DNA from 3 places in the Comamonas sediminis genome. Region 1 is predicted to be linked to each of the others. Evidence: predicted binding sites of a transcription regulator. Region 1 holds the regulator's gene; each other region holds the start of a gene.

Region 1 (9,444 bases):
TGCTCGGCGCGGTGATGTAACCCGCGTGCCAGCCATGCACTACCACCGCCCCGACTGCAAGCACACCGTAAGCAAAAAGGCGCAGCATGCCTGTCTTGCGCAGCCGAGACACGGTATTGGTGCCCAGTTCGCTGACAATCCCCTGATGCGTGATATGCTCAAGCCCAGTTTTTTTGCGTAAAAGCGGGCTTCAGTGCCCGCTTTTGCCGTGCAAGTTTTTTATTCTCCAAGGACCGCCATGAAATTAATTCTTTTGGGAGCACCCGGCGCCGGCAAAGGTACGCAAGCTGCCTTCATCTGCCAAAAATACGGTATTCCCCAGATTTCCACCGGCGACATGCTGCGCGCAGCGGTCAAGGCGGGCACGCCGCTGGGCCTGCAGGCCAAGGCCGTGATGGATGCCGGTCAGCTGGTCAGTGACGATCTGATCATCAACCTGGTCAAGGAACGTATCGCCCAGGCCGATTGCGCCAATGGCTTCCTGTTTGACGGTTTCCCCCGCACGATCCCGCAGGCCGACGCGATGAAGGCCGCTGGCGTCAAGCTCGATTACGTGCTGGAAATCGATGTGCCGTTTGAAGCCATCATCGAGCGCATGAGCGGCCGCCGCAGCCATCCCGCATCGGGCCGTACCTACCATGTCAAGTTCAATCCGCCCAAGACCGAAGGCCTGGACGATGTGACTGGCGAGCCCCTGGTGCAGCGCGAAGACGACAAGGAAGAAACCGTCAAGAAGCGCCTGGACGTTTACAGCAGCCAGACCCGCCCCTTGGTCGACTACTACAGCAGCTGGGCTGCACAAGACCCGGCCGCCGCCCCCAAGTACCGCGCGATCAGCGGCATGGGCTCGGTCGAAGAAATCACGCAGCGCGCGATTGCTGCCCTGCAGGCCTGATAAGCAACTCTGCCTCATCTACCAAGCCACTGTCGTGCGACAGTGGCTTTTTTATGCCCGTCTATTTATCGGTAAATAAACCGGTATCTGCCGTTGGCTCCCATGCCCGTACTTAGATTTTGGATCGGGCCTGCACCAGCGCCAGCTGCAGGCTGACCCGGCATTTGTAGGGCGTCAAGGCCACGGCCAGGTCTTTGTCCAGATCGGCCATCCCGGGCAATACCGCATCGCTGATCACGCCATCGCTGCAGCGGCTGCTGCGCCACACCGGCAAACCGTGCTGGCGTGCGCGCGCCATCGCATCCAGCAGCGCCTCATGCACCGTGCCATTGCCGGTGGTCGCCACCACCAAGCCCTCCACACCCTGGGCCTGCAGCGCCTCCAACAGCCCCAGGCGCAGGCCTGCATGGCTGGTGACGATCTCCACCCACGGCCAGGGCGTACTGGCCGGCGCGGGCAAGGCCGCCAGCCAGGCGCTGCCGGTATAGCCGCCCTCCGTATCTGCTGCCTGCGGTGCATAGCCCTGGCGCAGGCGCACGTTCGTGCCATCCACCCAGCCCAGCGGCCCCTGCTCGCCCGATGAAAAGGCCAGCAAGCGGTGCGGGTGCACCTTTTGCAGCCAGCGCGCGCTGTGCAGCTCGCCCCCGCCGGTCACCGCGACCACCTCGCGCAACAGCGGATGGCCGTCCGCATCCAGCGCCGCAGCGGCGGCCACGGCATCCTTGAGATTCTGCGGGCCATCGGGCATCAAGGCATTGGCCGGGCGCATCGCACAGGTCAGCACCACCGGCTTGGCCAGGCGCCCTAAAACGCAATGCAGAAACCAGGCAGTTTCCTCCAAGGTATCCGTTCCGTGGGTGATAACAACACCGCGTACCGCCTCGTCGCGCATCGCTGCATCGCAAGCCTGGAGCAGCGCATGCCAGACCTCGTCGCTCATGTCCTTGCTATCAATTTGCGCGATCTGCATTGCATCCAGCGGGCCCGCCGCGGCGGTCTCGATACCGCTCACCCCCGCCAGCAGGGCCGCGACCGACAGCTGCGCCGCACGGTACTGGCCGGGATTCTCGGCATCATCGGCCATGCCGGCAATGGTGCCGCCGGTGCCGATGATCAAAATTTTTGGCTGCAAAGCTTGCCTCCTGCAAAAAACTGGTTAAAAATACAGGTACTGGATTGATATACAGGTGTTGGAGTGCACGGCAGCTTGGCTGCCACCCGGCACCACAGATCACACGGAGATCTTATGCGAGACCATCCCAAACTCACCGCGCGCCAACAAGAAATTCTGGACCTGATCCAGACGGCCATCTCGCGCACCGGCGCCCCGCCAACGCGCGCCGAAATCGCCAGCAAGCTGGGCTTCAAATCGGCCAATTCGGCAGAAGACCACCTCAAGGCGCTGGCACGCAAGGGTGTGATCGAGCTGGTCAGCGGTACCTCCCGGGGGATTCGCCTGCAAAGTGATACCGTGCGCTCCATCAATGCCGCACGCGGCACGCGCTTTTCGTCGCCGCTGGCAGGCGTGTCCAACGCCACCGCCGGCCTGGGCCGCGTGGTGCAAGAGCTCGCCCAGCTGGCCCTGCCGCTGATTGGCCGCGTGTCAGCGGGCTCGCCCATCCTGGCGCAAGAGCATGTCGATCAGACCTATACCGTTGAAGGTGGCCTGTTCCAGCAGCAGCCCGATTACCTGCTGAAGGTACGCGGCATGTCGATGCGCGATGTCGGCATCATCGATGGCGATCTGCTGGCCGTCAAAGCCACCCGCGAGGCCCGCAATGGCCAGATCATCGTCGCGCGTCTGGGCGATGACGTCACCGTCAAGCGCCTGCAGCGCACCAAGGATGGCATCGAGCTGCTGGCCGAAAACCCGGATTACCTGCCCATCGTCGTGCAGCCGGGCGAGCCCTTCGAGATCGAAGGCATTGCCGTCGGGTTGATTCGCAACACGATGCTGAACTAAGTCAAGCGGCCCTGTCGGCCCCTCCCTTTCTGCGCAACCCCAGGTAGCGGGCGTTGTGGGCACCCGGCCCACAACCCTGGGGAATGCGCTCGCCTTGCGCAATCCTGCTGTCATCCGTACACCAAGGAGTCTCCCATGCTCGTAGCAGATGCATTGCGTGCGCTTGCGCCCTTTTCCCTCGTCGCTGGCCTGCCCTGGTTCCAGTCCATCCAACGTGCCATCGTGCGCAGCAGCCGCCGCCGTCCAGGCCATGGCGCCGCCAACGATGGCCAGCTTGCGGCCCAGGTGCATTGCTTTGCCGCCGCCTCCAGCGCCGCTGCGCAGCGTGGTGCCGTGCAGCAACTGAGCCTGCTCGATGGCCCCAGCATTCCGCCTGGCGTGGACGGCCCTGCTGAAGAGACACCCGCACAGCGCCCCATCGACCGCATTCGCCTGCCGCGCAAACCCGCAGCGCGCCGCCGCCTCTCGGTCGGTGCACCGTCTCACACCCGCCCGTTCTTGTCGGTACAGCGCTGCAGCGCCCAGGCCGCCAACGATGCCCCCGTCAAGATGTACTGGGCGCAACCGGCCAGCCTGCACCGCCAAAAGGGCATGCGCTGGGCCATGTCGGGCAGCATGGCCGATATCTGTGCCGAGCTTGAACGCCTGGAGCGGCTGGAGCATCTGCACGCGGTCTAAGCCAGTGCCAATCCGGGCCGGTGCGTTGTAGCCAGCCTGCTGGCAGCTGCATGCCTGCTGTCACGAGGGGTGGACAGCAGCGGAATCGCTACGCTGGGTTGACGCAGACGCTGAACGTACCGGGCGTTACCGCCATGCCGGGCACGCGCCAAACCGGCACCTTCAGCGCTCTGCCTTCAGCCCGCTGCCCGCTGCTCATGGCCACTAAGCCGTGGCTGCCGCCGCACTGCCAGTGGCTTCTTCTTTTCTATCTTTCGCTCAGCGTGCGGCCGCAGCAGCCTCCAGCGCCAGCTGTTTGAAAGGCGCCAGCTGCTCGCGCAGGGCATCCCTCGCGCCATCCACTGCAGCAGCCACCGCATCGGGCCCCAACACCAGACCTTGCAGCAACACAAAATGCACATTGCGGATGCCGATGGAGGCCAGCGCATAACGCAAATAAGGCGTCAGAAAGTCCTCCTGACGCGCTTTTGGACCTGCATGGAAGCCGCCTGAACTGACCAACACCAAGGTGGGCCGGTCCTTCATCAGGCCGATCTTGCCTTCCGGCGTCGACGCAAAGCTGCGGTGGATACGGATCACCTGGTCCAGCCAGAGCTTGAGCGTGGCCGGCACCGCAAAGTTGTGCATGGGGGTCAGAATCATCAGCAGATCGCTGTCTTCCAGCTCTTTGATCAGCGTTTCCGACCAGGCCAGCGCGGGTGCGTCTGCGCTCGCGTTCGAGGTGATCGCCAGCGCATAGTCGCGGCTGATCGGCGGTATCGGTGTCGCGACCAAGTCGCGCTCAAACAACGGCTGCTGCGCAAGGCCCAGCTCTGCCAGCATGTCGGTTGCCAGTTGGTAGGCGTGGCTGGCCTGGCCGTGTGGGCCACAGTTCAAGAGCAAGGTACGGGTCATCGTTTGTCCAATCGTTTGAGTAGTCAGGCCAAGGTGGGCAGCATCCGCACAGTTCTACGGCATCACATCGCCCGGGATTTGCACACCCAGGCGGCGAGCGTGGTTCGGCCCAGGCGTGCTGGCCCCACCGGAACCAGGCAGCCATCGTCCAGCAGCGCGCCCCGGTAAGGCACATCGGCATCGCCCAGCACCATGCGAGGATCGCCTTGCAAGCGCAGGTATTGCTGCACCCACTCGGCCATCGCCATCTTCTGCGGGCCGGCCACGTCCATGCAGCCCGCCAAGGGCTGCGCCAGCGCGGCATCGGCCACCAGCATCGCCAAATCCTCTGCCGCCACCGGCTGCACCGGGGCCACCGGTATCGCCAGCACCGTATCGGCTACGCTGTCGTGCGCCAGCTGCGCCAGGCTTTCGTACAAGGGTGCTGCACGCAGCACGGTACAGGGGGTGTTGCCTGCCAGGACCAGCTGTTCCCGCAACGCGATCGCCTGGTAGTAGCCGCTGCCTTGCAATCGCTGCACACCCAAGGCCGACAGCGCAATATGGTGCGCAACCGCTGCAGCAGCGATGGCGGCATTCAGCTGCCGGCATGCGCGCGCCCAGCCCTCCAGCGCATCGGCCGTATGCACCTCAGGCGGCTCGCGCACATCGATCAGCACCTCGGCACCATGCAGCGCAGCCGGCAGTTGGGGGCCCGCATCGGCGAGCACCGGGTAACCCAGCTGCCTCAGATTGCCGACCACGCGCTTGCCCAGCGGGTTGCAGCCGCCCAGCACCAGGACTTTCATAAGCCGCGTTGCACCACACCGGGGGCTTGCCCGTTAAACGGGCATCTTGCGGAAGGCAATCGCAAAGCGGTTCCAGCTGTTGATCGATGTGATCACAGCGGTCAGCTCCATCAGCTCGGCATCGCTGAAGTGGGGGCGCACGGCTTCCCAGGCGGCATCGGGCACATGGTCGTGCGCTACAAGGGTCAGTGCCTCGGTCCACGCCAGCGCAGCGCGCTCACGGTCGCTGAAGAACGGGGTCTCACGCCAGGCGGCGACAGTGGCCAGACGACGGCTGGATTCACCGGCCTTCATCGCATCGGTCACATGCATGTCCAGGCAGAAGGCACAGCCATTGATCTGCGAGGCGCGCAGGCGCACCAGTTCCTTGAGCAGAATGTCCAGGCTGCCTTTGGCAATCTGGTTTTCCACGCCCAGCAGCGCTTTCATGATGGCGGGGTCAGCGGTGTAGAAGTCGAGTCGGGTTTGCATATCTATCTCCATCCAGGGTTGCGTCGGTGAATTCCGTTGCTGGCAGCCAGTATGCGATGGTCTTGGCCAAGCCAAAAGAGCCAAGAAATGCAAAAATGACTAGGCCAAGATAGGAATACCTGGATGCCCGACCCCACCCTCCCCGTAAACGCGCTGCAGCTGCAGGTAGACCGCAGCCTGCAGCTGCCCATGTACCTGCAGATCTGCCAGCGCTTCAAGACCGCCATTGCGCAAGGCCATCTGCGCGCGGGCGACCGGGTGCCGGCGTCGCGGGCGTTGGCGGCCGAGCTGAACCTGTCGCGCGGCACCGTCGATCTGGCCTACCGCATCCTGGCCGATGAAGGCTATTTCCAGGTTCGCGGGGCAGCGGGCACGGTCATATCACCGGGCCTGCCCCGCGCCGCGTCCGCAATGGCGCCGCAAGCCATTGCCCAGCCACCGGCCACCCACATCGTCGACTACGATGGCCTGCAGCCCCGGCCGCTGCAGCTGGGGCTGCCGGCGATCGATGCCTTTCCGCGCAAGGTCTGGAACCGGCTGGTCACCCACCGCCTGCGCAGCAGCGAGCCCTTCCGTCTGGCCTACCCCAACCCGCAAGGCGATGAGGAACTGCGCCAGCGCATTGCGGCCTACCTGGCGGTCTCGCGTGGCGTCACCTGCGTGCCCGAGCAGGTATTTGTCACCACCGGCCTGCGCAATACCTTGGAGCTGAGCCTGCGCAGCCTCGCCAGCCCCGGCGATGCGTTCTGGTTTGAGGACCCGGGCTATATCCTGGCCCGTCCGTTTTTACAGAATGCCTCGGTGCAGATCGTGCCGGTGCCGGTCGATGCCCAGGGCATGCAGGTGGAAGTTGGCCGGCAGCGGAGCCCTTACGCCCGGTTTGCGATGGTGACACCGTCGCACCAAAGCCCGCTGGGCGTGACCCTGTCGCTGGAGCGGCGCATGGCGCTGCTGGACTGGGCGCGGGAGGCCGGCAGCTGGATCATCGAAGACGACTACGACAGCGAGTTCCGCTACCAGGGCCGGCCCCTGCCCGCCCTCAAAAGCCTGGACCGGCAGGACCGCGTGATCTACGCCGGCACCTTCAGCAAGGTGATGTTTCCGGGCCTGCGCCTGGCCTACGCGGTGGTGCCGCTGGAGGTGGTGCCACGCTTTCAGGCTGTCAGCTCCAACCTCAATGCCGGCTGCCCCTATCTGCTGCAGGCCAGCGTGGCCGATTTCATGGCCCAGGGCCACTTTGCGCGCCACCTCAAGAAGATGCGGCTGCTGTACGCCGAGCGCCGCGAGGTGGCACAGCGCAGTTTTCAGCAGGTGCTGGGCGATCGCCTGCGCATTGACTTGCAGCCCGGCGGTCTGCATTTGCTCGGGCAGATTCGGGACGGCGACAACGACAGCCTGGTGGCCCAGCGCGCCCGCGCGCAAGGCCTGGCCACGCATCCGCTGTCGCGCTGGTATATCGATGCCGCGCCCCGCCAAGGCCTGCTGATGGGCTTTGCCAATATCACCAGCGAGGCGCAGGCCTTGCAGCTGGCCCGGCAGATCCAACAAGCCTTCGGCTAGCGGACGAACGGCGTGTTAGCCCTTGAACTCCGGCGTACGCTTGTCGAGGAAGGCGCTCACGGCCTCACGGTGGTCGGCCGTCTGGTGCGCCAGCGCCTGGTAGGCAGCCGACAGTTCCAGCAAAGAAGCCAGGCTCTGGTGCATGCCTTCGCGCATCAGTTTCTTGGTCATGCGGGTGACCTGGGGCGGGTTGGCGGCAATCTCGCTGGCCAGTGCATTGGCGGCGTTCAGCAGTTCCTCGGGCGGCACCACCTGCGACACCAGACCCCACTGCAACGCGGTGGCAGCGTCGATCATGCGGCCGGTCAGCGACAGCTCGGCCGCGCGCGCCATGCCAATCACCCGGGGCAGCAGCCAGGCACCGCCGTCGCCGGGGATGATGCCCATCTTGACAAAGCTCTCGGCAAACCTGGCCTTGTCCGAGGCCACACGCAGATCGCACATGCACGCCAGGTCCAGGCCCGCACCGACGGCCGCGCCATTGATGGCGGCGATGGTGGGTACTTCCAGGTTGAACAGCGCCAGCGGCAGGCGCTGGATGCCACGGCGGTAGTCATCGCGGATGCGCATGCCATCGACATCGCCAAAGGACTGCTGCTGCATGGTCTTGATGTCGCCGCCCGACGAGAACGCGGGGCCCTCGCCCGTCAGGATCACCGCGCGCACACTGCTGTCGGCCGCAATCCGCTCGCAGGCGGCCAGGATCTCGGCCACCGCCGTGTTGCCGGTCAGCGGGTTGCGGCGCTCGGGCTGGCACATCGTCAGGGTGACGACATGGCCTTGCTGTTCGTAGTTCAAAAATGCAGTCATGGAAAGGGCTCCTGGTTCCGGTAGGTCTCGATGCAGTCAGCGCTGTGCGCCTCACGGGCCAGCATACGGGTAAAGGCCACATGCGACTGCATATCAGCTGAGTGCAATTTGGTATTGGACGCTGCCCAAAAACGGCCCTAGCCTGCATGGATGCTGGGGCAGGCAGCCCCCCACATGCCCATAACTAGATGCTGCCTAGGAGACAGTTGATGCCCGTATCCCGACGCCAGTTCCACCACCGTCTTGTGCGATGGGGCGCAGCCGCCAGCCTGGCCAGCCCCTGGCTGGCGCGCGGGGCCGATGCCCCCTTGCGCTGGGTCGTGCCCTACCCCGCAGGCGGTGCAGCCGACCAGATCACGCGCATCGTCGCCCAGGATGTGGGCCAGAGCAGCGGGCAACCCATCGTCATCGAGAACAAGGCCGGCGCCGCCGGCATGATTGCCGCCGAGACCGCACTGCGCGCACCCGCCGACGGGCTCACCTTCTTTGTCGGATCCAATGCGCCGCTGGTCATCAACAGCGCCATCTACGCCAAGATGGGCTACGACCCGGTCAAGGATTTTGTGCCCGTCGCGGGCCTGGGCAAGGCGCCTTTGCTGCTGGTCACCCGCAAGGACCTGGGCGCCAGCGATCTGCGCGCACTGATCGCGCTGGCCCAGCAGGCACAGCGCCAGGGCAAGACGCTCAGCATGGGATCAGCGGGCAGCGGCAACATCACCCATCTCGCAGGCGAATACGCCAGCGAGCGCATGGGTTTCCAGGTCACCCATGTGCCGTTCTCCGGCAGCGCGCCGGCCATCACCAGCATGATGGGCGGCAATGTGGACATCATGTTCGACGCGCTGCCCTCGTGCATGCAGCAGGCGATGGGCGGGCGCATTGTGCCGCTGGCGCTGCTGGACAAGCAGCGTTTTGCAGCGCTGCCCCAGGTGCCCACGCTGGCCGAGCTGGGTTTTGGCGACACCGAGGCCAGCGCCTGGTTTGGCGTGGTGGCCCGCAGCGGCACACCGGCCGACGCGGTGGCGCGCATAGCCCGCGCCATCCACCAGTCCCTCGCCAAGCCTGAGGTGCAGGAGCGCCTGCGTCGCATAGGTGCGCAGCCGATGGCGGGCAGCACCGCAGAATGGGGGCAGTTCGTGGCCTCGGAGCGCGAACGCTGGATACCGGTGGCCCAGAAACTGGGCATCCGTGCCGAATAGCCCCCGCTCCCGCCGCTGGCCCGCCTTACCGCTTTATTTTGAAAACCGACTGATATGACCGCCCTGACCCTGAGCATGCATGGCACCACCGCCGTGCTGACGATGAACCGCCCCCAGGCCCGCAACGCGCTCGACGAGCAGATGCGCGAAGATTTCACCCGCCTCATCCCGCAGGTGCGCGATGAC
Region 2 (9,444 bases), on a different contig from region 1:
GCGCCCAATGATGTGTTTGCGGCCAGCGTGCCGTACCTGATGCTGGCGGGCAATCTGGTGGCCGGCTGGCAAATGGGCCGGGCCTTGCTGGCGGCCGAGCAGCAGCTCAGCCAGGGCGCGGGCGACCAGGCTTTCCTCGAAGCCAAGGTGACAACCGCGCATTTCTATGCCACGCATATTTTGGTAAAAACCTCCGCATTGCGCGAAGAAGTGCTGCACGGTGCGGCCCCGGTGATGGCGCTGCCGCAGGACAGTTTCTGAGCACCATGCCCCCCATCTGAAGTGCCCCGGCGCCTTGGCCAAGGCGCCGGGGGTCTGCGCCGCCCTGACCGCGCAGAAGGCTTTAGCCATTTGAAGGAGACCTTGTATGTCCAAGCTTCCCGGCGCGTTGCAGAACGTGCCTTTTCCGGTCATCGGCTCGCCGCTGTTCATCGTCAGCAACCCGCAGTTGCTGATCGCCCAGTGCAAGGCCGGTATTGTCGGCTCCATGCCCGCGCTCAATGCCCGCCCGGCCGAGCAGCTCGATGACTGGCTGGCCGAAATCACCGAAACCCTGGCTGCTCACAACCGCGCCCACCCTGACCAGCCCGCCGCACCGTTTGCGATCAACCAGATCGTGCACCGGACCAATGAGCGCCTGGAGCATGACATGGCGCTGTGCGAAAAGTACAAGGTGCCCATTTTGATCACCTCGCTGGGCGCGCGCGAGGACGTGTTCCAGGCGGCCCATTCCTGGGGCGGCGTGGTGATGCACGACATCATCAACAACAGCTTTGCACACAAGGCCATCGACAAGGGCGCCGATGGCCTGATCGCCGTGGCCGCTGGTGCCGGTGGCCATGCGGGCATCAAGAGCCCGTTTGCGCTGGTGCAGGAAATCCGTGAATGGTTTGACGGCCCGCTGGCGCTGTCGGGCAGCATTGCGCATGGGCGCGCCGTGCTGGCTGCCCAGGCCATGGGCGCCGACTTTGCCTATATCGGCTCGGCCTTCATCGCCACCGACGAGGCGCGTGCGGTGGAAGAGTACAAGCAGATGATCGTCAGCTCCAACTCGGACGACATCGTCTACAGCAACCTTTTTACCGGCGTGCATGGCAACTACCTGAGCCCGTCGATCCGTGCGGCCGGCATGGACCCGGACAACCTGCCGGTCTCCGACCCCAGCTCGATGAGCTTTGGCAAGGACCGCAAGGCCTGGAAAGACATCTGGGGCAGTGGCCAGGGCATTGGCGCTGTCAAGCAGGTGGTGCCCGCCGCCGAGCTGGTGGCCCGGCTCAAGCGCGAGTACTTCGAAGCCCGCGATGCGCTGCTGGCTGGCGGCCCAAGCCGCGTACCTGCCGCTGCGCAAGCGGCGTAACGCGCAGATACCAACACCGGCCGCCGGGGCTGAACTTTGGCCCTGCGGCGCTGTCGAACCGCGTTTGACAGCTACGGTGTGATGCGATGGTGAATCTGTTTTTTGCCCCAGGGCCAGCCCCGCTGCTGCCGCGCCGCCATTGCCTGGCATGGGCTGCAGCGGCCATGGTCGTAGGGGCCGGCCTTGCGGCCAGCGTGGCGCAGGCGGCCGATGCCCCACTGCCCGCCGGTGCGCGCAGCATCAGCATCAGCCAGGCGCAGTTGCAGCAGGCGGTCGCGGCCAAGTTTCCGCTGGCCCGCTCCTGGCAGGGCATGGTCGTCATCCAGCTGCAAAAGCCCAAGGTGGAGCTGCTGGCGCAGAGCAACAGCCTGCGTGCCGCCTTTGACATCTGGGTGACCGAAAAACTGATGGGCAATGAATACCCCGGCCAGATGACCTTGGACTTTGGCCTGGCCTTCCACGATGCCGATGCCAGCATCCGCCTGCACAATGTGCGCGTGCAGCAGCTGCAGATGCAGGGCGTGCCTGCCGCCTACCAGGGCATGTTCCAGACCTATGCCCCGCGCCTGGCCGAGCAGGTGCTGCAGGGCCTGCTGGTCTATGAGCTCCCGGCCAGCCAGCGCATGCTGCTGCAAGGCCTGGGCTATACGGTCGAGCGCATGGAGGTGCAGGAGCAAGGCCTGCGCATCGTGCTGGCGCCCAAGACGGCTGAGGCAGCGCCCACGCGTTAAGCTAGCGTGTAGGGATAACAGGTAGGCAGGCCCGGCGCCAGCTGCGCCATCAGCACCCGGGCTTGCGGCGCCAACTCCAGCCCCTGGTCCTGCGCCGCTTCCAGCTGGGCCATCAGATCGGCCAGTTGCAGCCATTGCCCGGCATCGATGCCGAGCAGCCTGGGCAGGGCATCAGGCCCGGCATCGTGGTCCAGGAAGGCAATGGTCTGCTGCTGGTCACGGCTCAACAGCCAGGCGTCGCCGGTGCCAGAACAGGCAAACACCCACCACTCCTGGCCCAGGTTCGCCAACGGGGCATCGCGCTCCCAGGTTTCTTCGGCGGCTTCGAGGTGGTCCAGCAGCACGAAATCACCGGCAATCTCGGTGCGGGGCAGGCCATGGCCGGGCATCAGCGCAGGCCAGCCCGTGCCGGGCCAGAGCCGCTCGGCAATGGCGGCCGGAGTTTGCAGCGCCAGCATCTCAGTCGTTGCCTTCCTTGCGGGCGGGCGATTTGCCGGTCAGGCGGTCCTTGATGGTCAGCACCCGGGTGACGGCGCTGCCCATGCCCATCAGCTGTAAGGCGGTGTCGGGGTTGAGGCGCTGCACATCGTCAAACCAGGTCATCAGCTTGTCGATCAGGTCGTACATCTCCTGCATGCGCTGCTGGGCGTATTGCTCGTCGGCCGAATGGGTTTCCTGCAGCAGCGCGGAGCGCAGCATCGACTGGGTGGGTTCGATCTCGCGGCGGCGGCGCTCCTCGGCCAGGGTGCGGAAGATTTCCCAGACATCGGCCGGCGCTTCAAAGTACTCGCGCCGGTCACCCGGCTGGTGGCGCATGTGTACCAGGCGCCAGGATTGCAGCTCCTTCAAGCCCATGCTGACATTGGAGCGCGAGAACGACAGGCCCTCGGCAATCTCGTCGGCATTGATGGGCTGGGGCGACAGAAAGATCAGCGCGTAGATCTGTCCTACCGTGCGGTTGATGCCCCAGCGGCTGCCCATTTCGCCAAAATGTGACACGAATTGGCGGGTGAGCTCGGGCAGCGGCGTTGGGGCTTGTTTCATGGCGCTGATTATCGGTTTTTTCTGGAAAAGCTGAAACGCCAGGCTGCCATGGCCCGGCCCTTGGTATAGCCGCTTTGTAAAGACGGCAGTTTTCGGTCTATCAGCGGGGCCGCCACGTCAACGGCAGCGGATACAACGGCGTTACACATGGAGTGGCACTGCGCGCGCGGTGTCACACCTTTGTCAGAACATTGCCGGACTGCGCCGCGATGGCATGCCCATGGCGGATCAGCTGGCCAGAGACTATCTTGCCTACCACCACAACCCATAACAAACGAAATCTGTGGCTGGACATGACCAAAGGGGCTTGCTGTGCTGCCATCGTCTGGCACCACCTGGCTTTCTATGGCCCGATGTCGGATGTTGCAGCACAAGTCACCCCCGGCATCATCGAGTGGCTGGCGGAATATGCGCGCATCGCCGTGCAGATTTTCCTGGTCATGGGTGGCTTTCTGTCGGCCGCCAGCCTGGCACCCCAAGGCGTGGCCCGCTTTGGCAGCCCGCTGGCCAAGATAGGCCAGCGCGCTCTGCGCCTGCTGGCGCCTTATTCCGTCGCGCTGTTGCTGGCGGTGCTTATCGCTGCCCTGGTGCGGCCCTGGTTTGCCCATGAATCGGTACCCGCCGAGCCGACCTGGCAGCAGTTGATCGCCAATGCGTTGATGCTGCAGGACATCAGCGGTGAAGATGCGCTGTCGGCAGGCGTCTGGTATGTTGCCATCGACTTCCAGCTGTTTGCGGCGGTGACGCTGCTGTTCGCATTCAGCCGCCGCTGGCCGCGCCAGTGGCTGGGCCTGCAACTGGGCCAGTGGGTGGTTCTGGCGATGACGGCGCTGTCGCTGCTGGTGCTCAACCGCCACAGTGAGCTGGACATGTGGTTTGTCTACTTTATCGGCGCCTATGGCATGGGCATGCTGGCCTTCTGGGGCAGCCAAAGTGCCAAGCCCTGGTCCTGGACGGCCGCATTGCTGGCACTGGGCCTGCTGTCATTGGAGGTGGATTTCCGCCTGCGCATCGCGGTGGCGCTGTGTGGCGCCGTGGCACTGCTGTGGTTGATGCGTGTGCCTTCGGACAGCCGCCTGGTCGATTGGCTGGGCCGCCAGGCGCCGGTGCGCTGGCTGCAGTCGCTGGGCCAAATGGGTTACTCGGTGTTTCTGGTGCACTTTTCGATCGTGGTGCTGTGCAACGCGGTGGTCTCGCATGTCTGGCCGAGCCAGCCCTGGCTGAACTGGCTGGGCATGGGCCTGGCCTTTGCGCTGTCGCTGCTGGCCGGGCGCGCGCTCTACCTGGGTGTCGAGGCGCGCACGCCCAGTCTGCGTTCGGTGGCCCGCTGGGAGCTGGGCCTGGTCGGTGCCGGCCTGCTGGTCAGCCTGGTCGGCGCGCGCTTGTCGATGTAGGGATTGCTAGCGGTGCAGATCGCCAGCCCGCTCGGGCTGGTAGCTGATGCCGGTCACGCGCACCGTCATGGTTTTTCCGCCCACCGATGGCCAGGCCAGTTCATTGCCAATCGACAGGCCCAGCAGTGCACTGCCCACCGGTGCGAATACCGAAATCTTGCTGCTGGTGTCGTCCAGGTCCTTGGGGTAGACCAGGGTCAGCTGGAACTGCTTGCCCGATTCGGCAATATCGAAGTTCACCGTGGAGTTCATCGTCACCACATCCGGTGGGATATCGGTCGGCTCCACGATATCGGCACGGGCAATCTCGGCCTCCAGATCCGCCTTGCCAGGGAAGGCACTGGCTGGCATCGCTTCCAGCAGTGCTTCCAGGCGGTCCACATCCAGGGATGACAGGATGAGTTGGGGTTTGCGAGACATGAAAACTTCCTCCGGAGTATGTAATCCCCGAATGTAGGCCATGCCCCATTTCGCACCAAAACGGTGCGAATAGCCCTGGTTTTCTCGGCGCTTGCATGGCCCCTCCGGATCGCGCACAATGCATGGAAATACTGTATATAAAAACAGTTACCATGCCTGCCCGCCATCCCTCCACCAATACCTTGAACGCTGCCGCGCGGGAAGACCCGCAGGCGCTGCAGCGCTGCGCGGACGAGCTGGATGGGCCTGTGCCAGTGTGCGTGCCGCTGCCGGTGGCCCGCAAGGGGCGGGGCGCAGTAGGCGCCCCCCGCCACCGCTTTGCCAGCGATGTGCGGGAATGGGCCGACGATGGCTGGACCCCTGCCACCGCTGCGGCGCCTGTTGCAGGCGATGCAGACCAGCATCTGGAAGAAGGCGCCTGGTGGCAGCAGGACGCGGAAAGCCTGCCGACCCAGGTGCATGAGGAGCAGGCCCGCAGCGCGATCCAGAAAAATGACTCGCCCGATATCTTCTTTGATCACTCGGTCAACCCCTACCGGGGCTGCGAGCATGGCTGCATCTACTGCTATGCCCGGCCATACCACAGCTACCTGAATCTCTCGCCCGGGCTGGATTTTGAAACCCAGCTGTTTGCCAAGACCAATATTGCCCAGGTGCTGAAGGCTGAGATCAGCCGCCCGCGCTACCAGCCTGCCTCGCTCAATATCGGCTCTGCCACCGACTGCTACCAGCCGATCGAGCGGGAGCTGGGGCTGACGCGGCAGCTGATCGAGGTGCTCAGCGAGGCTGAGCATCCGTTCTCGCTGATCACCAAGAGCAGCGCCGTGGAGCGTGATATCGACCTGATTGCTGCAGCGGCGCGCAAGAACGCGGCGGCGGTCTACATCACCATCACCAGCCTGGATCCGCAGCTCACCCGCCTGCTCGAGCCACGGGCAGCGGCCCCCCACCGGCGGCTGCGCACGATACGCCGGCTGACCGAGGCGGGCATCCCGGTGGGCGTGAGTGTGGCGCCGCACATTCCGTTTTTGACCGAGGACATGGAGGAGGTGCTGGCAGCGGCGCGCGAGGCCGGTGCCAGCACCGCCTTCTACACCGTGCTGCGCCTGCCCTGGGAGCTCAATGGCGTTTTCCAGCAGTGGCTGCAGGCCCACTACCCGCAGCGCGCCGCCCGGGTGATGCAGCGGGTGCGCGACCTGCACCAGATCAGCGAGGCCGACCGGCTGCGCGGCAAGAGCTATGACAGCCAGTCGTTCAGCCGCATGAAGGGCCAGGGCCTGTGGGCCGACCTGGTGCGCCAGCGCTTTGTGCGTGCCTGCGCGCAGCTGGGCTATGGGCGCGAGCGGCTGGAGATGGACTGGCGCGGTTTTGAGGCCTGGCGGGCCCGGCAGCTGCTGGTGCCCCGGCAAGCGGGCGCCGCGCAGGCACCACACCCGGGGCAGGGAAACCTGTTTTAGCCGCGCTTTCGTGCAGCAGCGCCATGGACTGGCTGCGCTGTCGCAACGCTTGCAGGCGCAGAGGCTGACGCCAGGTGCGCCACTGTTGCGGGCGGCGCAGAGCCCTTGCAGCTGGCAAAAATGTCCAGATCGGGCTGGTGCAGCGCGGTCTGCACATCGGTCAGGCCCAGCATCGAGTGGAACAGGTTGTCGTGGCTGATGCGGGCGGTGGCCACCGCTTGCTGCAGGCAACTGGTGCGCATGCCCATGCGCTGCTGCATCGCGGGCGACAGCCAGGTGATCCAGGGCACACGCTTTTGCACATCGGGCGCGACGGAGTAGGGCAGGCCGTGCAGATAGAGGTTGTTCTCGCCCAGCGATTCGCCATGGTCGGCCACATACATCATCGCGGTGGGCTGGCGCTGGCCCTTGCTGGCCAGCCAGTCGATCAGGCCGCTCAGCATGCGGTCGGTGGCCACCACGCTGTTGTCATAGGCGTTGATCAGCGATGCGCGGTCGCAGGCCTGCAGGTTGACGTTGTTGCACTCGGGGCTGAAGCGCTTGTCCTGGCTCAGCGAGCGCTTGAAATAGGCTGGGCCATGGCTGCCCATCTGGTGCAGTACCAGCACCACGCCCTTGGCGCGCTGCTCGGCGGGCAGCGCGTTGATGCGCTCGTCCAGGCCATCGAGCAAGGCCATGTCCACGCATTCGCCGTCCTGGCAGAGCGCCTTGCGGGCGGCGGCGGGCAGGTCGGTCTCGGTGTTGGCGTTGTGCACGCGGGCGCAGACGCCCTTGCAGCCCGATTGGTTCTCGACCCAGAGGACGGCCAGGCCAGCGCGCTGCAGCACATCGAGCAGGTTTTCATAGGACTTGTCGCTGTTCTGGCTGCTGCGCCCCAGGTGCGAGAACATGCAGGGCACCGACACGGCAGTGCTGGTGCCGCAGGACCAGGCATTGGTGGCGACTGCCAGATCGTCGCGCGCAGACAGCAAAGGCGTGGTGGGCCGGTCATAGCCATTGACGGCAAAATTGCCCGCGCGCCCTGTCTCGCCGACCACCAGTGCATAGATCGGAAACGTGGTCTGGCCCGCATAGCTGGCTCCGAGCTTGGCGTCTTCGCCAATCGGGTAGAGGGTCGTGTCGCGGTGGTGGATTTGCTGGGCCACCAGATTGCCTGCGGCATAGACGGTCGACAGCGGGTTCATCATGTAGCGCAGATTGGTGTGGTTGCGCATGGCCGACGAGATGGGTCTGAAGCCTGCCATCACGACGACGACCATCGCCAGCACGGCCAGCAGCACCATGCCCAGCTGCTGGAGCACCGGGCGCCAGCCATGGTGCCGGGGCAGGGTCTGGCGCCAGATCCACCAGGTGGGGGGAATGGCGATGGCGCCGACGGTCACAAACAGGCTCCAGTGCAGCAGGTCCGCCGCTTCCTTGACGTCGGTCTGCAGCACATTGGTGAGCATCGATGCATCAATGGCGATGCCATAGTTCAGCATGAAGCAGGCCGCAAAGGCGGAGATCCAGCACAGCGTGGCCATCACCGGCTTGGCCGCACGGCCCCAACTGACCAGGGTCAGCAACGCCCAGCAGGCGCATGCAATGGCCAGGCCCAGACTCGTTCCCAATACCCACTGCTGGGCGCTGCTCAGGCCTTCGGCCTGCGATATCGCCTTCCACAAGGCCAGGTTGCCTACGCTGGCCAGCCACAGGCTGACGACCAGGCTCCACAGCCACACGGGCCGCGCCGGCTGGTGGGGGGTGGTGGTGGCCAGGTCAGCGCTGAAGGGCAGGTCGGCCGGATGGGGCGGGAATGCCGCCGTGCCGGCGGCCTTGCCTGTGGAAGTGATAAACCGGGCAAAGAAATTCATCCCGCCATCGTCGGCGCGCCAGCTTAACAAGCGATTAATGCGTCAGCAGGCGTAAAAAAACCCGCCGTAGCGGGTTTCCAAAGGGTTGCGGCGCAGTGCCAGGCGGCGCATGGGCTGCCTGGCTGCGTCCCATCAACGCTGGGCGATAGGCTTGACGTCGCGCACCACCGAGCCGGTGTACAGCTGGCGTGGACGGCCAATCTTGTACTCGGGATCGGCCATCTGCTCGTTGAGCTGGGCGATCCAGCCGACGGTACGGGCCAGTGCGAAGATGCCGGTGAACAGCTTGACGGGGATGCCGATGGCGCGCTGCACGATGCCGGAGTAGAAGTCGACGTTCGGGTACAGCTTGCGCGAGACGAAGTAGTCGTCTTCCAGCGCGATCTTCTCGACCTGCTTGGCCAGTGCGAACAGCGGATCGTTTTCCAGGCCCAGCTCGGCCAGGATCTCGTTGCAGGTTTCCTGCATCAGCTTGGCACGTGGGTCGTAGTTCTTGTAGACGCGGTGGCCAAAGCCCATCAGCTTGACGCCGCTGGACTTGTCCTTGACTTGCTCCATGAACTCACCGACCTTGGCGATGCCGCCATTGGCCTGGATGCTTTCGAGCATGTTCAGACAGGCTTCGTTGGCGCCGCCGTGGGCAGGGCCCCACAGGCAGGCAACACCAGCGGAGATGGCGGCAAACGGGTTGGTGCCCGAGGAGCCGCACAGGCGCACGGTCGAGGTCGACGCGTTCTGCTCGTGGTCTGCGTGCAGGATGAAGATGCGGTCGAGCGCGCGCTCCACCACAGGGTTCACCACATAGTCTTCGCAAGGGTTGCCAAACATCATGCGCATGAAGTTGCCTGCATAGGACAGGTCGTTCTTCGGGTACATGTAAGGCTGGCCCGTGCCGTACTTGTAGGCCATGGCCACCAGCGTGGGCAGCTTGGCGATCAGGCGGATCGCAGCGATGTTGCGGTGCTCAGGGTTGGTGATGTCGGTGCTGTCATGGTAGAAGGCCGACATGCCGCCCACCAGGCCCGTCAGAACGGCCATGGGGTGCGCATCGCGGCGGAAGCCACGCAGGAAGAACTGCATCTGCTCGTTGACCATCGTGTGCTTGGTCACCGTGTCTTCGAACTCGGCCTTCTGCGTTGCATTGGGCAGCTCGCCGTACAGCAGCAGGTAGCAGGTTTCGAGGTAGTT
Region 3 (9,444 bases), on a different contig from region 1:
ATTGGCTGCCGCAGCATCCGCAAACAAATCACCATCCTCGGCCTGGGTAGCCAACTCATCTGACCAGCGCCAGTGCACCACCTCGGGCGCTGCGCCCAGGGCCAATAACACCCGCGCGGCCTGGCGAAAGCCGGCAAAGTCATCCGGTGCTTCCAGCATCACCGTCAAGCTGTCGTTCTCCGCTGGCATGCCTGGCCTCCTCAAAACAAGGCGATCTGCGCCGCAGCCGCCAGTTGCATGCCACTGTGCCGGCGCTGCACAGCCCCCTGCCCCATCTGGGCAAGCAGCTGTTGGCGCAAGCCGGGGCTGTCGAGCATGGCCAGCGGCGGGTGGTAATCATCGAGCTCGACAAAAGGCAGCACCTTGCTGGTGGCAACGCGCAGCTGCTGCAGATCGGCCAGCCGCAGCCGGCGCACCCTGCGGGCGGCCAGCAGGCGCTCGACACTGCCGACACCCAAGCCCGGCACCCGCAGCAGCCAGGCCTTGGCCGCGCGGTTCAAATCCACCGGAAAATGCTGGCGCTGCGACAGTGCCCAGGCAAGTTTGGGGTCCAGCTCCAGATCGAGCATGCCGCCGCTCGCTGGCGCGGTGATCTCAGCCGGGCTGAATCCGTAAAAGCGCATCAGCCAATCGGCCTGGTAGAGACGGTGCTCGCGAATCAGCGGCGGCGCCTGCAGGGGCAGATCGGATGAGGCATCGGGGATGGGGCTGAAAGCCGAGTAGTAGACCCGGCGCAGACGCTGGCCGGTGTAGAGCGCGCTGCTGGTGAGCAGAATGGTCGCATCATTGGCGCTGTCGGCGCCGACAATCATCTGTGTGCTTTGGCCCGCAGGCGCATAGCTGGGCGCTGCCGCCCGGGCCGCCTGGCGCTGGCGGGGCAGCGATACCAGCTTGCTGCCCTGCTGGTCTTGCTTCTGCTGCCGGGCCACTTCGATATGCTCCGCGACCTGGTGCATGGCAGAGGCAATGCCCACAGCATCCTTTTCCGGCGCCAATTGCTGCAGGCCCTGCTGCGTGGGCAGCTCGATATTGATGCTGAGCCGGTCCGCATAGCGGCCCGCCAGCGCCAATAATTCGGGGGACGCATCTGGAATCGTCTTGAGGTGGATGTAGCCGCGAAAATCGTGGTCCTCGCGCAGGCTGCGGGCCACCTCGACCAGTTGCTCCATCGTGTAGTCGGACGACTGGATGATGCCGCTGGACAGAAACAGGCCTTCTATGCAGTTGCGGCGGTAGAAGTCCAGAGTGAGCCCCACCACCTCGGCCGCGCTGAAGCGGGCGCGCTGCACATTGGAGCTTTTGCGGTTGATGCAGTAGCGGCAGTCGTAGATGCAAAAGTTGGTCAGCAGAATCTTCAGCAGCGAGACACAGCGGCCATCGGGCGTGTAGCTGTGGCAGATGCCCATGCCCTCGGTCGAGCCCATCCCCTTGCCGCCCAGGGAATTGCGGGGCTTGCTGCCGCTGGATGCGCAGCTGGCATCGTATTTGGCGGCGTCGGCCAGAATCTGGAGTTTGGCGAGGGTTTGCATAAATACTGTGTATATATACAGTATTCTAGCAAAACCTTCTCGCGATGGCCAGCGCTGCCTTCCATGCTGTCAGCGTAAGCAGACCCCTTCATAGAGGGGCGGCACCGATCAGATGAAGCGGTGTTTTACAAATACTGTATATAAATACAGTTTTCATCACCCTGCTGCCGTTGCCGCGCCCATCGGTCGCCTCGGCTCCGTCAAGCCTGGGGACCCAGCTTGGCCAGCACGGCCTTTTCCTTGACGGTCGACTCGGCGGCAAACTTTTTGTAGTCGGCGCTGTTCATGTAAATCGGCAGCATCTCAAAGCGCTGCAGCATCGCCTGGTAGCTTTCCATCTCCATCGCTTCCTTGAACGCTTTGTGCAAAGTGGCTTGCACATCGGCCGGCATGCCCTTGGGGCCCACCAGGCCAAACGGCGAGTATTGCGTGGTCGGCAGGCCGAGCTCGATCAAGGTGGGGGTATTGGGCAAGGTGGGCAGGCGCTTTTCGGTCCAGACGTTCAACGCGACCATGCGGCCCTGGTCTACATAGGGGATTACGGCACTGGTGTCGGCCGCGACCATCACCTCGCCTGCCATCGTCGCGCGCATCAGCTCCGCCGATCCTTTGTAGGGCACATGCACGACATCCAGTCCGAGCTGCTGCGCAATGATGGCCGAGGTGACATGCGGCGAAGTATAGGTACCGGTATTGCCCAAGGTCAGCTTGCCAGGGTGGGCCTTGGCCCAGGCCACGACCTCCTGCCAATTCTTGAGCCCGGACTGGGTGCTGGCCACCATGCAGAACGCATAGCCGGTGACATTGATGATGTAGCTCAGATCCTCCACCGGGTTCCATTTGAGGCCCGTGGTGAAAGGCAGGCGCATCACGCTCATCGGCAGCTGGGCGATGGTATAGCCATCGGCCACCGTGTTCTGTAGCTGGGTCGCAGGCAGCGAACCCGCCGCGCCGGGGCGGTTCTCCACCACAATCGGCTGGCCCAGCACCTTGGCTGCGTTCTCGGCGAGCTGGCGCATCGTCAGGTCGGTCGGCCCGCCGGCGGGAAAGGCCACTACGAGCTTGATCGCCCGGTTGGGAAAGCGCTTGTTCGCGTGGGCCAGCGATGCGCCGGCCCCGATATAAGCTCCCATTGCCGTGGCGGCCCCGGCTTGCACCAGGCTTCTGCGCGTCAACACCATGTCTTTGTCTCCATTTCGGTCTATAGGCGACAAAGAGTGTAGAAAAGCGCATCCAGGCGCCGGGACGCCTGGGTGACACGGTCGGCGGAGCGTAAGGGTTCTGACCGCGCAGCCTGGGGGTAGCCCTATTCCACGGTCGCGCCCGATTGCTTGACGGCCTTGCCCCATTCCACCATTTCGCTGGCGACAAAGCGGTCCATCTCCGGGCCGCTGGTCGGTGCGGGCTCGGAGCCCCGGCCGCGGATGAATTTCTGCATCTCGGCGCTGCTGAGAATGGCCACCGTTTCTTGGGTCAACTTGTCGACAATGGCTTTGGGCGTCCCCTTGGGGGCCATCAGCCCGAGCCAGCCCACGGCCTCGAAACCCTTGAACTCAGGCAAGCCGGATTCAGCAATCGTTGGTACCTGGGGCAGCTGGCTGGAACGGGTGGCTGAGGTCACGCCCAGCGGCACCGCCTTGCCGGCCTGGATGTTGGCCAACGCCGCAGTGACCGAATCCACCATCAGCGGCACCTGGTTGCCCAGAAAATCCGCCTGCGCCGGGCCGCTGCCTTTGTAGGGAATATGTTCGATCTGCAGCGCTGCGCGGGCCTTGACCATCTCCGCGCTCAAATGCTGGGTGCCGCCAATGCCGGCGCTCGCATAGCTCAGCTTGCCGGGCTCGGCGCGGGCCTTGCTCACCAGGTCGTTCATGCTTTTGATGCCGCTGGCCGGATTGGCCAGAAAGACCAGCGGCACCTTGGCGATCAAGCTGATGCCAACCAGGTCGGCCCGCGGATCGAAGTTCACCTTTTTGTACAAGGTCTGGTTCACCGCCATTGCGCTGCCCGCCACCAGCAAGGTGTAACCATCGGCGGCGCTGCGCGCAACCTGCTCGGAGCCGATATTGCTGCCCGCGCCGGCTTTGTTCTCCACCACCAACGGTTGGCCGAGCTTTTGGCCGAGTTTGTCGGCCAGCGCACGGGCAAAGATATCGGTGGCCTGGCCGGGTGGGAACGGCACGATCAGCTTGATGGGCTTGTCTGGATAGGCGGCAAGGGCCGGATTGGCCGCAACGGCCAAGCTAGCGGCCATTGCCAATGCGGCAGCAGAAGCGAGCGCATGGGGGATCATGGGTGGGTCTCCTGAAGAGCTGCAGCGGCGTTGGCAGAAAGCGCCGCTGCGCTGCGCGAGCTTGTGTAGCCGGGATCTTCGCCCATCCAGTGGCGAATGGGCAGTCTGGGCTGTCTCCAAGACAACTGCTGGTGGTGGGTATCGTTGCTCGCTGGAGCGATCAGTTCTGATCGATGGCGCAGCCAAAAGCTATCATCAGCATTGTCATTTTTACCACCGCATGCCATGTTTTTTGGAATCAGCCACCTCGTCCTCCCCTGCAGCGATCTGGAAAAAGCAACGCAGCTCTGGCGTGATGTGATCGGCTTCAGGGCCGCGCGCAGCGGCGAGGGCTATGTCGATATCGACACCGGCAGCGCCCTGCTGCGGCTGCTGCAGGTGCCCAAGGTGGAGTCGCAGACAAGCCTGCGCCTGCAGGTGGCCGATGTGCCCCAGGCCTACCAAAGCCTGTTGGCGGCAGGCAGCAGCTCACGCTATGCGCCGATGCGCACCCCTGAGCTCGAAGAGATGGCCTGCGTGAACGATGCCGATGGCCATGCGATCGTGCTGTGGCGCGCGTTGACAGAAGACGAATGGGGTTTTGTGCCCGAGCTGCCCAAGCAAGGCGAATGGGCCGCCGATGCCGAGGAGCTGCTGCAACGCCTGCTCGCCCATGTGCCCGCATTCTTCCGCATGCTGGCCCGGCGCAAAACCACGCGCGTGATCGAGCAACTCGCCCAAGAAGCACACAGCCCTGTCACCCGTGAATGGGTCATCAAAGGCTATATCACCGCATCGGCCAAGGTCACACGTTTTCGCTTGATTGAGCCGCTGCGCGCTGAAGGCATCAACCCGGATGACTACCGAGCGGAGTTTGATGACGAATAAGCCCGGGCCCCTGTTGGCACGGCCTTGAACGCCTGACCAAGATGCAAAAAAAGACAGCCCGTAGGCTGTCTTTTGCAGAGTGGCGCAAAACCGGCAGGTCTTACTTGCGCGCAGGCGGCACATCGGTGCAGGTGCCGTGGGCCACTTCTGCGGCCATGCCGATGCTTTCGCCCAAGGTCGGGTGCGGGTGGATGGTCTTGCCGATGTCCACGGTGTCTGCACCCATCTCGATGGCCAGCGCGATCTCGCCGATCATGTCGCCAGCGTGCGTGCCGACCATGCCGCCGCCGAGGATCTTGCCGTGGCCATGGGCTTCGGGCGAATCGTCGAACAGCAGCTTGGTGAAGCCTTCGTCGCGGCCATTGGCAATGGCGCGGCCCGAGGCGGCCCAGGGGAACAGACCCTTCTTGACCTTGATGCCTTGGGCCTTGGCCTGGTCTTCGGTGAGACCCACCCATGCCACTTCGGGATCGGTGTAGGCCACCGATGGGATCACGCGGGCATTGAAAGCGGCAGCAGCCAGTTCCTTGTTGCCTTGCAACTCACCGGCGATGACTTCAGCGGCCACATGGGCTTCATGCACAGCCTTGTGTGCCAGCATGGGCTGGCCCACAATGTCGCCGATCGCGAAGATGTGGGGCACATTGGTGCGCATCTGGATGTCGACATTGATGAAGCCACGGTCGGTCACGGATACGCCTGCAGCCTCTGCGCCGATCTTCTTGCCATTGGGCGTGCGGCCCACGGCTTGCAGCACCAGGTCGTACACCTGGGGTTCGGGCACGGTCACGCCCTCCTTGGCTGGCTCGAACGAGACCTTGATGCCTTCGGGCGTGGCTTCGGCAGCCACGGTCTTGGTGTTGACCATGATGTTGTCAAAGCGCGGCGCGTTCATCTTTTGCCAGACCTTGACCAGATCGCGGTCAGCGCCTTGCATCAGGCCGTCCATCATCTCGACCACATCCAGGCGAGCGCCCAGGGTGCTGTAGACGGTGCCCATTTCCAGGCCGATGATGCCGCCGCCCAGGATCAGCATGCGCTTGGGCACCGCCTTCAAGTCCAGTGCGCCGGTGGAATCGACCACGCGTTCGTCCTTGGGCATGAAGGGCAGATGCACCGCCTGCGAGCCCGCAGCAATGATGGCCTTCTTGAACTGCACGACCTTCTTGGCGCCGGTCTTGTCCTGGCCGTCGCCCGAGGTTTCCTGCACTTCGATATGGTTGGCGCTGACGAAATTGCCATAGCCGCGCACGATCGTGACCTTGCGCATCTTGGCCATCTGGCCCAGACCGCCGGTCAGCTTGCCGATGACCTTTTCCTTGTGGGCACGCAGTTGGTCGATGTTGACCTCAGGCGCGGCGAACTTGACGCCGGCGACTTCCAGGTGCTTGACCTCGTCCATCACGGCCGCCACATGCAGCAGTGCCTTCGATGGGATGCAACCCACGTTCAGGCAGACGCCGCCCAGCGTCTTGTAGCGCTCGATCAGCACCACTTTGAGACCCAGATCGGCCGCGCGGAATGCCGCTGAGTAGCCGCCAGGGCCGCCGCCGAGCACGACCACGTCGCAGTCTTCATCGACCTGGCCGCTGTAGTTGCTGGCCACCGGTGCGGGCGCTGCAGCTTGCGCTGCGGGAGCGGGCGCCGCTGCTGCAGGAGCCGGTGCGGGCGACGAGGCTGCCGGTGCAGGTGCTGGGGCAGCAGGCGCCGGGGCAGCGCCCTCAGCGGCTTCCAGCGACAGAATCACCGAGCCTTCGGCGACCTTGTCACCGATCTTGATCTTGAGTTCCTTGACGACGCCGGCATGGCTCGACGGGATTTCCATCGAGGCCTTGTCCGATTCGACGGTGATCAGCGATTGGTCCTTGGCGACGGTATCGCCAGGCTTCACCAGCAACTCGATCACGCCCACTTCAGCGAAATCACCAATGTCGGGGACTTTGATATCTACGATTGCCATAGTGTGCGTCTCCGATTACAGGATGATGCGGCGGTAGTCCGCCAGCACCTGGCCCAGGTAGGCATTGAAGCGTGCGGCCGAGGCGCCGTCGATGACGCGGTGGTCGTACGACAGGCTCAGCGGCAGCATCAGGCGTGGCACGAACTGCTTGCCGTCCCAGACGGGCTTCATCGCCGACTTGGACAGGCCAAGGATCGCCACTTCAGGGGCGTTCACGATAGGCGTGAAGTGCGTGCCGCCAATGCCGCCCAGCGACGAGATGGAGATGCAGCCCCCTTGCATGTCGGCCGCGCCCAGCTTGCCGTCGCGCGCCTTCTTGGCCAGCTCGCCCATTTCTGCGCTGATCTGGATGATGCCCTTCTTGTCGGCATCCTTGAGCACCGGCACCACCAGGCCATTGGGCGTGTCCGCCGCAAAGCCGATGTTGAAGTACTGCTTGTAGACCAGGGTGTCGCCATCCAGGCTGGTGTTGAACTCAGGGAATTTCTTGAGTGCAGACACCAGCGCCTTGATCACGAAGGCCAGCATGGTGACCTTGACGCCGCTCTTCTCGTTTTCCTTGTTCGTCGAGACGCGAAAGGCTTCGAGCTCGGTGATGTCGGCTTCGTCATTGTTGGTGACGTGCGGGATCATCACCCAGTTGCGGTGCAGGTTGGCGCCCGAGATCTTCTTGATGCGCGACAGATCCTTGCGCTCGACCGTGCCGAACTTGCTGAAATCGACCTTGGGCCATGGCAGCAGATCCAGACCTGCGCCAGAGCCACCACCGGCAGGCGCCTTGGCCGCCTGGGCCTTGGTCTGCACGGCACCAGCCATCACCTGCTTGGTGAAGGCCTGCACGTCGTCGGCGGTGATACGGCCCTTGTTGCCCGAGCCCTTGACCTCTTCCAGCGGCACGCCCAGCTCACGCGCAAACTTGCGCACCGATGGCGATGCATAAGGCAAGGCGCCCGATGGCGGTACGGTGGGGTTGTGGGCCGGCACGGCAGCAGCCGGCGCAGCGGCGACAGGTGCTGCTGCAGGAGCAGGTGCGCTGGCGGCTGGGGCAGGCGCAGCAGCAGCGGGGGCTTGCGCAGCCGGTGCGGATGCGGGCGCTGCAGCGGTGCTGCCTTCCAGGATTGCGACCAGATCGCCGACATTGATGGTGTCGCCAATCTTGACCTTGAGTTCCTTCACCACGCCAGCGGCGGGCGATGGAATTTCCATCGAGGCCTTGTCGGATTCGACGGTGAACAGCGACTGCTCTGCGGTGACGGTATCGCCCACCTTGACCAGCAGCTCGATCACGGCCACGTCCTTGAAGTCACCGATATCGGGGACCTTCACTTCGACCGGGCCCGAGGCCGCAGGCGCAGCAGCAGCCTGGGGTGCAGGCGTCGGTGCAGCTGCAGCAGCGGGTGCCGCAGCAGCCGGTGCTGGCGCCGGAGCTTGCGCAGCGGGTGCCGCAGCCGCTGCATCCGCCGCTTCGAGCTTGACGATGACCGAGCCTTCGGCGACCTTGTCGCCAATCTTGACGATGATTTCCTTGACCACGCCAGCGTGGCTGGACGGGATTTCCATCGAGGCCTTGTCGGACTCGACGGTGATCAGCGACTGGTCCTTGGCGACGGTGTCACCGGGCTTGACGAGCAACTCGATCACGCCCACTTCTGCGAAGTCGCCAATATCGGGGACTTGAATGTCAATCAATGCCATTGTGGTGTCTCCTGGTGCAATTTAGGCGTACAGCGGGTTGATCTTGTCGGCATTGATGCCGTACTTGGCAATCGCATCGGCGACCTTCTGGGCGGGCAGCTTGCCGTCTTCGGCCAGCGCCTTGAGCGCGGCAACCACGATGTAGTGGCGGTCGATCTCGAAGTGCTCGCGCAGCTTGCGGCGGAAGTCCGAGCGGCCAAAGCCGTCCGTGCCCAGCACCTTGTAGGTGCGGCCAGCAGGAATGAAGGGACGAATCTGCTCGGCGTAGGACTTCATGTAATCGGTCGAGGCGATCACCGGGCCGGTGCTGTTGCCCAGCTCGGCGGTCACATACGGCACCTTGGCAGTTTCCAGCGGGTGCAGCAGGTTCCAGCGGTCAGCATCCTGGCCGTCGCGGGTCAGTTCGTTGAACGATGGGCAGCTCCAGACGTCGGCGGTCACGCCCCAGTCGGCAGCCAGCAGCTCTTGCGCAAAGAAGGATTCGCGCAGGATGGTGCCCGAGCCCAGCAGATGCACGCGCAGGTCGCCGGCGCCACCGGCCTTGCACAGGTACATGCCCTTGAGGATCTTTTCCTCGGTGCCGGGCGTTAGGCCAGGCATGGCATAGTTTTCGTTCAGCAGGGTCAGGTAGTAGAAGACGTTTTCCTGGTTCTGCACCATGCGGCGCAGGCCTTCGTGCATGATCACGGCCACTTCGTGCGAGAAGGTCGGGTCGTAGCTGATGCAATTGGGGATGGTGCCCGCCAGGATGTGGCTGTGACCGTCTTCGTGCTGCAGACCTTCGCCGTTCAACGTGGTACGGCCCGAGGTGCCGCCCAGCAAGAAACCGCGTGCCTGCAGGTCACCCGCTGCCCAGGCCAGATCGCCAATGCGCTGAAATCCGAACATCGAGTAGTAGATGTAGAACGGAATCATGATGCGGTTGCTGTGGCTGTAGCTGGTTGCCGCTGCAATCCAGCTGGACATGCCGCCCGCTTCATTGATGCCTTCCTGCAGAATCTGACCCTTGGTGTCTTCCTTGTAGTACATCACCTGGTCTTTGTCGACCGGGGTGTACTGCTGGCCATGCGGGTTGTAGATACCGATCTGGCGGAACAGAC

What was found. The regulator LexA, encoded in region 1, represses DNA repair genes until DNA is damaged. The targets are predictions, from matches to a motif close to ACTGTATNNNNATACAGT.
Region 2: the regulator LexA is predicted to act here: its motif matches at 5,077-5,094, upstream of AB7A72_RS22320 (PA0069 family radical SAM protein).
Region 3: the regulator LexA is predicted to act here: its motif matches at 1,663-1,680, upstream of AB7A72_RS05660 (putative DNA modification/repair radical SAM protein).

The regions. Positions count from the first base shown of each region.
Region 1 covers NZ_JBGBDC010000011.1:135,430-144,873, reverse strand. The annotation lists gene kdsB (3-deoxy-manno-octulosonate cytidylyltransferase) at 1-20, shown strand, start outside; gene adk (adenylate kinase) at 239-895, shown strand; gene AB7A72_RS22185 (asparaginase) at 1,008-2,027, opposite strand; gene lexA (transcriptional repressor LexA) at 2,142-2,858, shown strand; gene AB7A72_RS22175 (hypothetical protein) at 2,994-3,536, shown strand; gene AB7A72_RS22170 (FMN-dependent NADH-azoreductase) at 3,795-4,430, opposite strand; gene AB7A72_RS22165 (SDR family oxidoreductase) at 4,493-5,218, opposite strand; gene AB7A72_RS22160 (carboxymuconolactone decarboxylase family protein) at 5,252-5,689, opposite strand; gene pdxR (MocR-like pyridoxine biosynthesis transcription factor PdxR) at 5,813-7,249, shown strand; gene AB7A72_RS22150 (crotonase/enoyl-CoA hydratase family protein) at 7,265-8,059, opposite strand; gene AB7A72_RS22145 (Bug family tripartite tricarboxylate transporter substrate binding protein) at 8,269-9,258, shown strand; gene AB7A72_RS22140 (enoyl-CoA hydratase/isomerase family protein) at 9,313-9,444, shown strand, end outside.
Region 2 covers NZ_JBGBDC010000012.1:1,959-11,402, forward strand. The annotation lists gene AB7A72_RS22285 (acyl-CoA dehydrogenase) at 1-261, shown strand, start outside; gene AB7A72_RS22290 (NAD(P)H-dependent flavin oxidoreductase) at 368-1,357, shown strand; gene AB7A72_RS22295 (hypothetical protein) at 1,444-2,088, shown strand; gene AB7A72_RS22300 (hypothetical protein) at 2,085-2,546, opposite strand; gene AB7A72_RS22305 (GbsR/MarR family transcriptional regulator) at 2,548-3,132, opposite strand; gene AB7A72_RS22310 (acyltransferase family protein) at 3,342-4,526, shown strand; gene rnk (nucleoside diphosphate kinase regulator) at 4,533-4,946, opposite strand; gene AB7A72_RS22320 (PA0069 family radical SAM protein) at 5,213-6,403, shown strand; gene AB7A72_RS22325 (phosphoethanolamine transferase) at 6,400-8,256, opposite strand; gene AB7A72_RS22330 (citrate synthase) at 8,389-9,444, opposite strand, start outside.
Region 3 covers NZ_JBGBDC010000002.1:314,603-324,046, forward strand. The annotation lists gene AB7A72_RS05655 (TIGR03915 family putative DNA repair protein) at 1-189, opposite strand, end outside; gene AB7A72_RS05660 (putative DNA modification/repair radical SAM protein) at 201-1,529, opposite strand; gene AB7A72_RS05665 (Bug family tripartite tricarboxylate transporter substrate binding protein) at 1,730-2,704, opposite strand; gene AB7A72_RS05670 (tripartite tricarboxylate transporter substrate binding protein) at 2,836-3,783, opposite strand; gene AB7A72_RS05675 (VOC family protein) at 4,048-4,689, shown strand; gene lpdA (dihydrolipoyl dehydrogenase) at 4,790-6,649, opposite strand; gene aceF (dihydrolipoyllysine-residue acetyltransferase) at 6,665-8,344, opposite strand; gene aceE (pyruvate dehydrogenase (acetyl-transferring), homodimeric type) at 8,366-9,444, opposite strand, start outside.